DNA from 2 places in the Lysinibacillus sp. NPDC097868 genome. Region 2 is predicted to be linked to the other one. Evidence: riboswitches for the same ligand, from Rfam matches in the RefSeq annotation. Region 2 holds a riboswitch; the other holds the start of a gene.
What was found. Region 2 has a riboswitch for cobalamin ahead of ACIQXJ_RS05145 ((2Fe-2S) ferredoxin domain-containing protein). Riboswitches for the same ligand answer to the same signal wherever they lie in the genome.
Positions count from the first base shown of each region.

Region 1: linked by a shared signal. The riboswitch ahead of ACIQXJ_RS23390 (FecCD family ABC transporter permease) and the one ahead of ACIQXJ_RS05145 ((2Fe-2S) ferredoxin domain-containing protein) in region 2 are both predicted to bind cobalamin.

Region 1 covers NZ_JBIWBS010000009.1:39,361-45,691, forward strand. The annotation lists gene ACIQXJ_RS23365 (nitroreductase family protein) at 1-385, shown strand, start outside; gene ACIQXJ_RS23370 (NADPH-dependent FMN reductase) at 449-991, shown strand; gene ACIQXJ_RS23375 (sensor histidine kinase) at 1,393-2,757, shown strand; gene ACIQXJ_RS23380 (response regulator transcription factor) at 2,764-3,450, shown strand; gene ACIQXJ_RS23385 (YdhK family protein) at 3,505-4,086, opposite strand; cobalamin riboswitch at 4,263-4,456, shown strand; gene ACIQXJ_RS23390 (FecCD family ABC transporter permease) at 4,604-5,650, shown strand; gene ACIQXJ_RS23395 (ABC transporter ATP-binding protein) at 5,656-6,331, shown strand, end outside.
Region 2 covers NZ_JBIWBS010000001.1:1,076,229-1,082,559, reverse strand. The annotation lists gene ACIQXJ_RS05155 (sirohydrochlorin chelatase) at 1-798, opposite strand, end outside; gene cobJ (precorrin-3B C(17)-methyltransferase) at 813-2,489, opposite strand; gene ACIQXJ_RS05145 ((2Fe-2S) ferredoxin domain-containing protein) at 2,493-2,864, opposite strand; cobalamin riboswitch at 3,003-3,182, opposite strand; cobalamin riboswitch at 3,440-3,623, shown strand; gene ACIQXJ_RS05140 (energy-coupling factor ABC transporter permease) at 3,764-4,510, shown strand; gene ACIQXJ_RS05135 (energy-coupling factor ABC transporter substrate-binding protein) at 4,512-4,784, shown strand; gene cbiQ (cobalt ECF transporter T component CbiQ) at 4,788-5,561, shown strand; gene ACIQXJ_RS05125 (energy-coupling factor ABC transporter ATP-binding protein) at 5,558-6,331, shown strand, end outside.

The DNA.
Region 1 (6,331 bases), on a different contig from region 2:
AGTATTAGGCGATAAGGAAGCATACAAGCAAACGGCTCACATTAGTCAGGGTATGGTTGATTTAGGTATTATTACAAACTTTGAGCTTGAAGGTCTCATTGATGATAATGCGAAGTTTTACGAAGAACGTGGTGAGGAGTTTATGAAGGAGGACGCGATTCGCAACGCATCCCTTTCAGCTATGCTCTTTATGTTAGCAGCAAAAAATCGAGGCTGGGATACATGTCCAATGATTGGCTTTGATCAACAACAAATGCGCACATTATTGAATGTACCAGCAACACATGAGATTGTCTTGATGATGACAATTGGCAAGGAAAAGGAAAGTAGTCACCGCTTACGTGGGTATCGTAAACCAGTTGAAGAATTTGCAACCTATTATTAGGGCGGTATAAAATAAAAAAGCTTAACAAATATTAATGATAGTAACCATTTAGGAGGAAACAACATGAAAGTAGTAGCAATCGTAGGTAGTATCCGTAAAGAATCTTATAATATGCAATTAGCAAAATTTATACAAAAACGTTATACAGAAAAGCTTGAGCTAGAAGTATTAAGCTTACGTGATTTACCAATGTATGATCAAGATATCGAAAATGAAGCCCCACAAACAGTATTAGATTTTAAAGCAAAAGTAAAAGCAGCTGACGCGGTACTTTGGTTAACACCAGAATATAACGGAACTGTGCCAGGGGTTATGGTGAACGCTATTGACTGGTTATCTCGTGTAGACAAAGTAATGGTTGGCAAACCATCCTTCATGATGGGTGCATCAATGGGTAATTTAGGTACTGTTAAAGCGCAATTACATTTACGTGATATTTTATTCTCACCTGGAATTAATTCTCCATTACTTAGCGGTAATGATGTATATATCGGTGCTGTACACACAAAATTCGATGCTGAAGGCAGTTTAACAGATGAAGGTACTGTGAAATTCCTTGATACAGTAATTGAAAACTTCTTAGACTGGGTTAAAAAATATATTTAATAATAAAAAATGCCAATAAGTATATGATATACTTATTGGCATTTTTTTGAAATGGAGGTTGATTTCCGTTGCGGGCGGACGCTTTCCGCGGGAGTCGCCGCCCGCAACGGAAATCACGAGTGCCTGTCACCTCTCTTAGATTTCTAGCATAATAGCAGCTCCTCAATCGTAAAAATCCACTACGCTTTCCGCGGGCATGATGTAAGCTACAACCGTCGCTGTCGCTCCGCCTGTTGTGTCTTTCATTGCGTGCGTTCTCGCAGGAGTCTACTTGGATTTTTACTTAGTTATAAACATCTTACAGTTTTCAGAATTGTGTGGGTGCCTGGCACCTCTCTTTTTCTTCTGCATAAAATCTTCACACTTTCACGATATCATTTTGAAATATAGGTGGTTAAGGCATGAAAAAACTTTCATTGAAGCTTGGAATAATCTTTTTTATTACATTGTTTTGTATAGAAACATTTATGATGTTTTTTTTACATGTTTCTTTGACTAACTCGCGTGTTGAAGAAGAATTAATAAACTTACAGACAACTGGTAATTCACATCGAACGATTTTAGAGCAAAATTTCGATGAGGAGACGTTATCACATATATTATTAATGGAATCAAGAGAAAATACAGACGTTGTTATCACAGATAATGCTGGAACAACTTTAGCCGCTTCATCTTCACACCCTGAAATACATGCTTATTTAAAGAAGCTTAAGGGTAGAGTGCCTTATAGTGGTCAGGTATTGGAGAAAAATTGGCAGGGTGAAAAATATATTGCAACGATTAGTCCTATCCTAAAACAGCAAAAGACCATTGGCTATGTGTTTATGTTTCAAAATACAGATTCCATTCATGCGTTAATGGAACGATTAAACAAACATTTTCTAATTGTCGGCCTCGTTTCAGGATTGGTGACGATTGCCGTCATTATTGTGTTATCTCGAAAATTAGCCCAACCATTAATGGCTATGAAGGAAGCGACGTTGAAAATGAATAAAGGAGATTTTACTGTCGCCCTTTCCACTAATGGCAAAGATGAATTAAGCGATCTTGCGAATGCCATTCAACAGTTATCCGATGATTTAAATCATTTAAGAGAGGAAAGAAAGGAATTTTTAGCAAGTATCGCTCACGAGCTAAGAACACCTATTACCTTTATAAAAGGCTATACAGATATTCTTTACAAGCGAGATTTAACGGAGCAGGATCGCCAAAAATATTTAGGTATTATTATGGAAGAAACGAATCGACTCTCAACGTTAATTAAAGACTTATTTGATTTAGCAAAAATGGATGAAAACGCGTTTGTAATTAACAAAGAATGTCTTCATTTAGATGAGTTAGTGGCAAGTATAGAGGTGAAGCTAAGACCTGCTTTTCAGGAAAAACAGATTCACTTTTTTGTTGAATGTGAAGAGGGATTAATATTAAGGGCAGATTCAGTAAGGCTAGAACAAATTATGTTGAATCTGTTAAATAATGCTTTGGCTTATTGTTCCTCAGGAGATTCAACTTTCTTAATAGTAAAAAGGCAGAATAACTTAATAAAAATCATTGTTAAAGATACTGGAAAGGGAATTCCAAAGAAGGAATTACCTTATATTTTTGAACGCTTTTATAGGGTAGAAAAATCTCGAGCGCGTGCACATGGCGGATTGGGATTAGGTCTTGCTATTGTTAAAGAACTTGTCCAAGCACACGGAGGAGAAGTAACCGTTGTTAGTGAAGAAAACAAAGGGACTACTTTTGAATTATTATTTAAGGGGTAGGAACGAATGAAAACATTATTATTAATTGACGATGAACCAAGAATGTTAGAGTTACTAACTCTTTATTTAGAACCTTCTTTTCATTGCATAGCCATATCATCAGTTAGAGATGCTTTAGACTATTTAGAAGAGAATCATGTAGATTTAGTATTGTTGGATATTATGATGCCAGATATGGATGGTTGGCAAGCTTGTCAGGAAATAAGAAAGTATTGGAATGTACCGGTAATTATGCTAACAGCAAAAGCAGAACAGGCTGATATTATAAAAGGCTTAAATTTGGGAGCAGACGACTACATTTTAAAGCCTTTCGACGAGGAAGAGTTAGTAGCACGTATACATGCTGTTTTAAGAAGAACAAAAACTGAGGAACCCGTAGTTATTTTTGAAGGGCTACGATTAAATAAAGAATCCGTTGAATTGTCTTTTCAACAAGAGGTTATTCTTTTAACGCCAAAGGAGTTTGCGATGATAGCGCTATTTCTTGAATATCAAAATAAAGTTTTTTCAAGAGAACATTTAATTAATTCAGTTTGGGGCTATAACGTCACAATTGAAGATCGAACAATTGATTCGCATGTCCGCAATTTACGGGAAAAACTGCGAAAAAGTGGCTTTCCTGTAGATGATTATTTACAGACAGTGTGGGGAATCGGCTATAAATGGCATAAGATAGCTGATAAAAAGCAATAGACAAATAATTAGTAACAACCTCTGAAGGAATAAACCTTAGAGGTTGTTTTGTTTTTATTTTGACGCTAGTTCGCTTTCTGTAACCCATTTATGATTTTTCATTTCTTCCCCAGTTGTTGTTAAAGGGAAATCAATCATATAAACAGTCGTTTGTACCGCTTCATCAATGCGAACAGTAGCATTTTCCATGCCTTTCATATGCGTAGCATCTGTTTTAACTTCAGTGCCTGGAGACAATGGGGCAACACCTGGATCTATTAATTCCTCATGTATTACCCATTTATGATTTTCTATTTTCTTTCCACCGGTAGTCGGTTCATAGGAGATAATATAGGCAGTTGTATCATATGCCCCAACAATCGTTGCTTCGGCGCCTGCCATCCCTGCCATATGTCCATCCTTAATAATAGCAGTACTGCCTACAGGGAATTTAGGGTTTTCAGCAGTTTTTAAAGTGGATGGAACTTCACCCGAGCTTGAATGATTCATCTCTTCTCCATGGTCTGCTTCTGCACTATGATCTATTGCTTCACTATTAGTAGGCACCGACTTCGCTGTATCGTTAGAGCAAGCTGATAATATTAGTAAAGCCGTTACTGCCATTAAACTTAGGAACCAGTTTCTTTTTAATACCATATGCATTTCCTCCTTATCATTTATTGTTTTAATGTAACAAGTAAATGTGCAGAAATTATGGATTAAGTTTTGTACAAAAATCCATTGGTATGAAGTTGAAAAGAGGAAAGATTGATTCCTAGATGTAAGGAGCTATAGACTACGATAATTATGTATGATAGAATCGTCATAATTTTAAAATTTCAGAAACTAATGGTGTGACGCTTGTTAACAAGTGCCACTTAAAAGGGAAGTCGGTGTAAGTCCGACGCTGTCCCGCAACTGTAACGAGGAGTTCTATGATGTAGTAGCCACTGTTTTTAGAATGGGAAGGCAATCATAGTAACGTTGAATCGAAGCCAGGAGACCTGCCAATTAGTTTATACCTGTAATGCCCACGAGGATGCAAGCAATTACGGACAATTGATGGATACTTCTCCAACTTTGTTTAACCTAGGGTATTTCTATGCATTCGTGCGTAGAATACCCTTTTTTATTGCTTCGTATTTATCAAGATTGATAAGGAGTTAATAAGCAAATGAATAAAAAATTTATGTTATTTTCATTGACCCTTCTTTTAGTACTGATTGCTTCAATGACGGTTGCTATAATGATTGGCTCAGTGTCAATTACACCACTACATGTATGGAAGGTTATTTTCTCGAAAATTCCTATTTTCTCAAATACGATAGAGCATGATTGGAGCCGCTCACAGGAAATTATTATATGGCAAATACGTGTCCCACGTGTCATGCTTGCAGCTATTGTTGGAGCAGGCTTAGCTATTGCTGGAGCAGCTGTGCAAGCACTTGTCCGTAATTCAATTGCAGATCCATATATTTTAGGTATTTCTTCAGGTGCGACAGTTGGTGCCACGGCTGTCATCATTTTAGGTGCTTTTTCATTTTTAGGTATCTACGCCCTTTCAGTAGCTGCTTTTCTAGGCTCCTTTATAGCAATTGTGTTGGTATTTTTCTTGTCACGTGTAGGGGGGCGTATATCTATTTTCCGTTTGTTGCTAGCAGGAATGGCAGTATCGTTTATCTTATCTGCTACTTCAAATTTTATGTTAATGATGTCTAAGGAAGAGGGCGGTATAAAAGCCGTTATGTATTGGATGCTTGGAAGTCTTGCAGGCGCAAAATGGAGTAATTTATTCATTCCAGCGATTATTTTTTTCATCGTTTTTGGTTTGTTATGGCTTCATTATCGAAATTTAAATTTATTACTACTTGGCGAAGAAGCGGCGGTCACATTAGGTGTTAATCTTCAACAATTTCGAATTCAATTGATACTACTCGTATCTTTACTAACAGGTGTGCTTGTTGCAGTAAGTGGCTCCATTGGGTTTGTTGGTTTAATAATTCCACATATCGTGCGATTAATAGTGGGGTCTAATTATAAATATGTCATCCCTATTAGCGCATTATTAGGAGGGATTTTCTTAGTTTGGGCTGATGCGATTGCACGCGTGATAATAGCTCCAGAAGAAATGCCAATTGGCATCATTACTGCCTTTTGTGGCGGTCCATTTTTCATTTGGCTACTACGCCGTAACAATTATTCATTTGGTGAAGGAGATTAAAGGCTATGACATTAGAGGCGAAGCATGTATCATTCTCCATTCATGATCAGCGCATATTAAAAGAAGTAAGCATTCAAATAAAGGAAAAGCAATTTGTCGGTTTAATTGGTCCTAATGGTAGTGGAAAGTCTACACTATTGAAAAATATGTATCGGTTATTAAAGCCCGAAAGTGGAACTGTATTATTGAATGAGGAAGATATTTTTAAGCAATCAAGTAGAGCAATTGCAAAAAATTTAGCCGTTGTTAGTCAAGAAACACCTGTGTTATTCGATTTTAAAGTCAAAGATTTGGTGAGCATGGGAAGAACGCCACATAAGAAGCTTTTTGAAATGGACGGTAAGGAAGACTTCAATATTGTAAAAGAGGCATTGTCTCAAACGGGTATTGCCCATTTAGAAACGCGCAGCTTTAGTTCTCTTTCTGGAGGAGAAAAAAAGAGAGTGATGGTTGCACGTGCACTAGCACAACAGGCGCAAGTGCTTATTTTAGATGAGCCTACTAATCATTTAGACATTCAGCATCAATTACAATTAATGGACTTAATTCAAACATTGCATTTGACTGTTGTCGCTGCCTTACACGATTTGAATATGGCAGCTATGTACTGTGATCAAATCTATGTTTTACAACAAGGTAGTATTGTTCATTACGGTACACCAGAAGAAGTGTTAACGCCTA
Region 2 (6,331 bases):
CGCCGCGTAAGCACGATAGTTTTCTAAATCCTGCATCCCTGTTGATGTACCATTTACAGCTTGCTCAATACGGTTTAATAACACATTTTGCAAACGCTCATGGTAGCCAAAATAGTTGGCAATTTGAATATCACAGTCAGGATATTGCTCATTGAATTGCTTGCACATGCCATTCATACGTTCCATTAAAATACCAGTGAACAAAAAGTACGGCAGCATAATAATTTTTTTAGCACCTAGTTTGACACAGCGTTCAATGCCTTCTTCAACACGTGGATCAGTCACACCCATAAATGCGCTTTCCACATACTGAACGTTTAATTTTTCCCATAACAAACGTGTAATTTTATAAAAATCCCCATTAGCTGCTGGGTCACTGCCACCTCGTGCAATTAATAAAATAGCAGTATCCTTTTGCACTTCCTCAGTATTAAAGCCGATTTCTGCTAAGCGGTCTTCTAAAATCGCAAAAATTTCATCATGAATACCGATTGTTTGCCCATACGTGAATGTAACATTTGGATAATGCTCACGTGCATGTTCGATTTCTGCTGGAATGTGCAGTTTTGAATGTCCAGCATGAAGTAAAATAATTGGGATTACATGGACCTCAGTAGCACCCTTCTTCACACAGTTCGTTATACCATCTTCAATGTTTGGAGAGGCAAACTCTAAAAAACATGTTTCTACTAAAAAGCTTTCATCGATACGTGGTGTCATTTGCTCTATAAACGTTCGTACCTCGCCATTTCCTGCTGCTAAACGGCTACCATGGCCAACAAATAAAATTGCTTTCATCTTTTATCTCCTCACTAGTCGCCGCACGGAGCTGGCTCTACTTTTATTTTTGACGACATATCTTGATACGTAAAATGCAATATTTTTTTCACCCGTTTGAAGTACTTAAATAAGCGTTCATTTGGATGTGCATTTGCCTTATATTCCTCAATAATGTCTGTAATAAGCGGAATAAGCTGTTCTGGCTCTAGTCCCTCTACGACCGGCTGTGCCGCATGTGCTGTACGACCTACTGGTTTCGCACCGATAAAAACATCAAATTTACTTTTCCGGTAGACGATGCCGATATCGTCAAATACTGCACGATAACACGCCATGCCACAGCCATTAAAGCCAATATTCAGTGTTTTTGGCAACGACAACCCACCTAGCTTTGCTTGAATTTCCTCTGCATATGGAATTGAATCTGCCTTCTCCCCATAACAGAAATCACAAGCCTTTAATGACAGCACATCTCCAATCGGTGCAAGTAAAAAGCCTACTGCACTCAATTTTTCTGTAATTGTATCTGGGTCTGTAGTTGGGATTTTCAAATGAATTTGATGGTCAGGTGTATATTCCATCGTACCTTCTTCTCCTACAACTTCAGCTAGCGTCATCATTTGCTGAGGAGTGAAAAATTTATTTGCTACCCCAGGACTAACAGCTAGTTCAAAAATCGACTCCATTTTTTGCTGAACTATCTTTGTTCTTGCCTTTGTGACAGTTGTTCCTTTAACCATGGCTAGTGCAGTTGCTGCCATTTCTAAAGATGATTTTTCTGGTACCAATACAGGCGCAGGTGCTATCGCTATACTACTTTTCAGACGTCCTGCGTTTGGATCTGCAGCAAAGTCATGGCGTGCAGTACCTGTTTCTTGGTTCATTGCCCACGGTTCATTTTCTTCTCTTAAACGCTGATGTGGACGTAAAGGCTGTTTTTCTTCTCCAAGTGTATATTTGCGCTGATAGCCACGCGGTGTAATCATTTTATTGTCATAGAAAAATGTCGATGAATTTCCAATTATAACTGTAGTTAACATGCCGATATCATGCTCGAGCATCTCTGCTAAAGTTGTCATCGTTATCTCCTGACGATCTCGGTAGGCACTTTTCACTAGTCCTACAGGTGTATCCGGTGATCGATATTCTAGTAAAATCCGTTGTGCTTCTACAATCTGACGTGTACGGCGACCACTTTTTGGGTTATATAAAGCAATTACAAAATCAGCCATCGCCGCAGCTTCAACACGCTTTGCTATTAAATTCCAAGGTGTTAAATGATCACTTAAACTAATCGTGCAAGAATCATGCATAATCGGTGCGCCTAGCAAACTTGCACACGAATTAATAGCAGAGATCCCTGGTACAATTTCGACTTCAACCCCAGTCGCTTCCGTCCAACCAAGCTCAATTAGTACTTCATATACAAGTCCAGCCATCCCGTATACGCCTGAGTCACCACTCGAAATAACAGAAACGATATTTCCGGCCTCCGCTTGACGTACCGCTTCTTGTGCTCGTGACACTTCTTCAGTCATACCAGTACTAACAATCGACTTCGCACTTACTAAATCTTGAATGAGCTCCACATACGTTTTATAACCGATAATAAATTCACTTTGTTGCAATGCCTCTACAGCACGTGTCGTAATATGTTTGAAATCCCCAGGTCCAAAGCCTACAACAAAAATCTTTCCTTTTTGCGCCATTTTTTACCCCTCTTTCACCTTGTCGATGCCTTTAATGGCTGTTGTTTGCGGGGTACGTTGCAACGTACCTTCTGTCAGTGTAAAAACATGCTCACTATGTAAAGAATCATGGTTTAAATCTTGTACAAGTGTTCTACCATGCTCAACTGTTGGTACACGATACCAATTTCCCTGTGGATACGCGATCACAACACAAGCATCTTTACATCTGCCATTACAACGCGTTCTTGTCGTATGTATTTCCTTATCGAGTGCTAATTTCTCTATTTCGTCTCGAATTGCGAGCGTAATTTCCTCAGCCTCTTTTTTCATGCAACTACTACCATTACAAATAAAAAGATGGGTTTTCATGCCCTCTAAATTCCAAGTTGTCATTGTTTTTCTCCCCTCATTCTTCTTTTAGGAAAAAGAAAAAACCTTTACTCGATATCGAAGAGTAAAGGTTTTATAGAAGCCAAAATAAAAACGAATATATACGTATCCGCTCTCGCTTCACTTCTCCCTCCGAAAAGTTTGCATGTCATCAACTAAGCAGGTTTCCTGACTTAAGCTTCTTCTTACTTTCGCGCCTTCCCAAGTCTTCAGTGGCATTGCGATTTCATCAGCTATTACAGTAGCGGGGGCTGTACCGGGTTTACACCGATTTCCCTATTATCTCGAAGTATTTCGAGCACTTAATGATGGATTTATATTTAAATTTTGAAATGAAATGTTAATAAAACGAATATAAAACTGTTTCTATCATAGCCTATTATTTTTATACTTTTCAACATTTCTTTTTTATTTATTAGATTTTTAATAAAATTTCAACAAATATTTCATTGAAATTGATCGATTTTTCCTTACATTTATCTGAATTTTCTAGATTGTTATTCTTTTTAAAAAAACTTTTTACAAAAAAAGGATAGCTTCTGATTGGAAAAACATGTTACACTTCTTCGTGAAAACTCACAACTTCATCTTTTTTCGGTGCGAAGTGTATACATTTCGCTTAAAAGGGAAGCCGGTTCAAGTCCGGCGCGGTCCCGCCACTGTACTAGGGAATTTTATAGAAAATGTCACTGTCCATAGGACGGGAAGGCCTATAAAATGTTGAACTAAAGCCAGGAGACCTGCCGAGAAAATCGTGATCGTTTCAACCTACGAGGATAGGTGTGCGGCTTGGCAAATGACAATTCTATTTGCTTTTTCAGCTATGCACTTTTTCCGAAACGGAGAAGTGCTTTTTTATTGCGCACGCTACATTCGAAATTTACTGTTGAGGAGGAAAGGTATTGAAATTTTCTTTTTGGAAACTTAGTTATTTCTTAGTGGCTTTTTTACTAGTACCAAAACGAGCGTTTGCTATGCATATCATGGAAGGATTTTTGCCGATTGAATGGGCAATTTTTTGGTGGGTCATTTCGATTCCATTTATTATTTTAGGATTACGTTCTATTCGGAAAACAATTGATGAAAATCCTGAAACGAAAATGATATTAGGCTTATCGGGTGCATTTGCATTTGTCCTATCGGCACTGAAAATTCCATCAGTAACAGGAAGTTGCTCACATCCTACTGGCGTTGGTCTTGGTACAGTTCTTTTCGGACCATTAGCCATGAGTGTGATTGGAACAATCGTTTTATTATTCCAATCATTACTTTTAGCGCATGGTGGTATTACCACTTTAGGTGCGAATGCTTTCTCTATGGCAATTGTAGGACCAATTATTGCGTATTTTGTTTTTAAAGGTTCTCAAAAAATCGGTCTATCATTCTCTATTGCTGTCTTTTTTGCAGCGATGCTTGGGGACTTAGGTACATATGTTGTCACTTCAGTTCAATTAGCACTGGCTTTCCCTTCTGAAGTAGGAGGCTTTATGGCTTCATTCACAAAATTTGCAGGTATTTTTGCTTTAACGCAAATCCCTCTAGCAATTAGTGAAGGGATTTTAACAGTTATCGTTATGAATTTCTTAAAAAAATACAATGTGAGCGAATTAAAGGCACTACGTGTTTTCTCAGCAAAGGAGGCACATTAGGATGAAAAAGAATTTACTGCTACTAGCTGTCGTTGTACTTCTAGCAATCATCCCTCTTTTCGTACAAAAAGGTGCAGAATTCGGTGGTGCAGACGGAGAAGCTGAAGCTGCAATCGGTGAAATTAATGCAGAATATGAACCATGGTTTGAAAGCTTATGGGAGCCACCAAGTGGTGAAATCGAAAGCTTATTATTCGTATTACAAGCCGCGATTGGTGCTGGCTTTATTGGCTATTTCGTAGGTTATATGCGAGGCAAGCATAAGGAAGGTTAAGCGATGTTACTCATTGATAAGTATGCTTATATGAATAAACTAGCGTCCGTTCATCCGTTAGAAAAAATGACGTTTTCCTTGGGGTTACTGCTATTGTCGCTTATCGTGAGAGATGAACTTATTTCACTCATTACATTTATTGTAATGAGTGCTTTTATCATTTTAGGCGCTAAAATCCCTTTCCAATATTATGCGAAATTACTGCTGTTACCAGGATTTTTTCTGCTATCCAGTTTGCTATCTATTTTGATTTCAATTGCGCCAAATTCAAGTAACCTCCCAGCACATTTCTGGGCATTTTCTCTTAGTAATTGGACAGTTTTCATCGGAAATGAAAGCGTAATTACAGCACAGCAGCTATTGTTCTCTGTATTAGGCAGTATTAGCTGTTTATACTTTTTAATTTTAACGACTTCGGTCCAATCTATTTGTCACGTCTTACGTCAATGGCATCTGCCTGCTTTATTTGTAGAATTAGTAGAGTTAACGTATCGATTTATTTTCATCTTTTTAAATAGCATGCATAAAATTCATCTTGCTCAACAATCACGTCTTGGCTATCAATCACCTATACAATGGCTACGGTCGATTTCCATGCTTATTGCAGCATTGTTTGCAGAAATGTTTCAACGTAGTCGTGAACTAAATAATGCGATGCAGGCACGTGGTGGCGAATCTGTCTATTGGCAAGACAGTGTATGCTATAGCAAGAAAAACTGGTTTGGAATTGTTCTTATTTTTTTATTCCTCGTATTATATGGAGGTTTTTTCTCATGACAGAGCTTTATTTTGATCTTAAACATTTATCATATGCCTATGCAGACGGTACCGAGGCCCTTACAGATATTTCATTGCAAATACCTAAGGGAAAAAAAATCGCCCTACTAGGTCATAATGGTGCTGGGAAATCAACACTATTTCAGCATCTAAATGGAATTTTAAAACCGACCGATGGCAGCATTACGTTTTGCAACGAAGCGCTTAGCTATTCTAGAAAAGCATTATCAGCATTACGTCAGCAGGTCGGCATCGTATTTCAAGATGCTGACAATCAACTTTTTTCAGGCACAGTAAAGCAAGATATCGCTTTCGGGCCATTAAATCTTGGCTGGACTCAAGAAAAAATCGAGGAAAAAATCGCCTGGGCTGTAGCACAAACAGAGGTTGAGTCATTACTTGATAAGCCCATACATTTTTTAAGTGTCGGACAGAAAAAACGTGTTGCCATGGCAGGTGTGCTGGCAATGGAACCTTCTGTATTACTATTAGATGAACCGACTGCTGGACTAGACAATTATTATGCTACACAACTTTTACATTACTTAGCTAAATTAGAAAATGGTCACCGAACTTTTTTATTGGCGACCCATGATATCGCTTTGGCTTATGAATGGGCGGATCAAATAATTGTAATGGAGGCTGGGAAAGTCATTTACGATGGAGATCCGGTCGAATTGTTCTATCAAGAGAAGTTACTGGAACTAGCCCACCTTGAACGTCCTTGGGTTTTTGAAATAACACTCGCCTTACAAAACAAAAAGCTATTT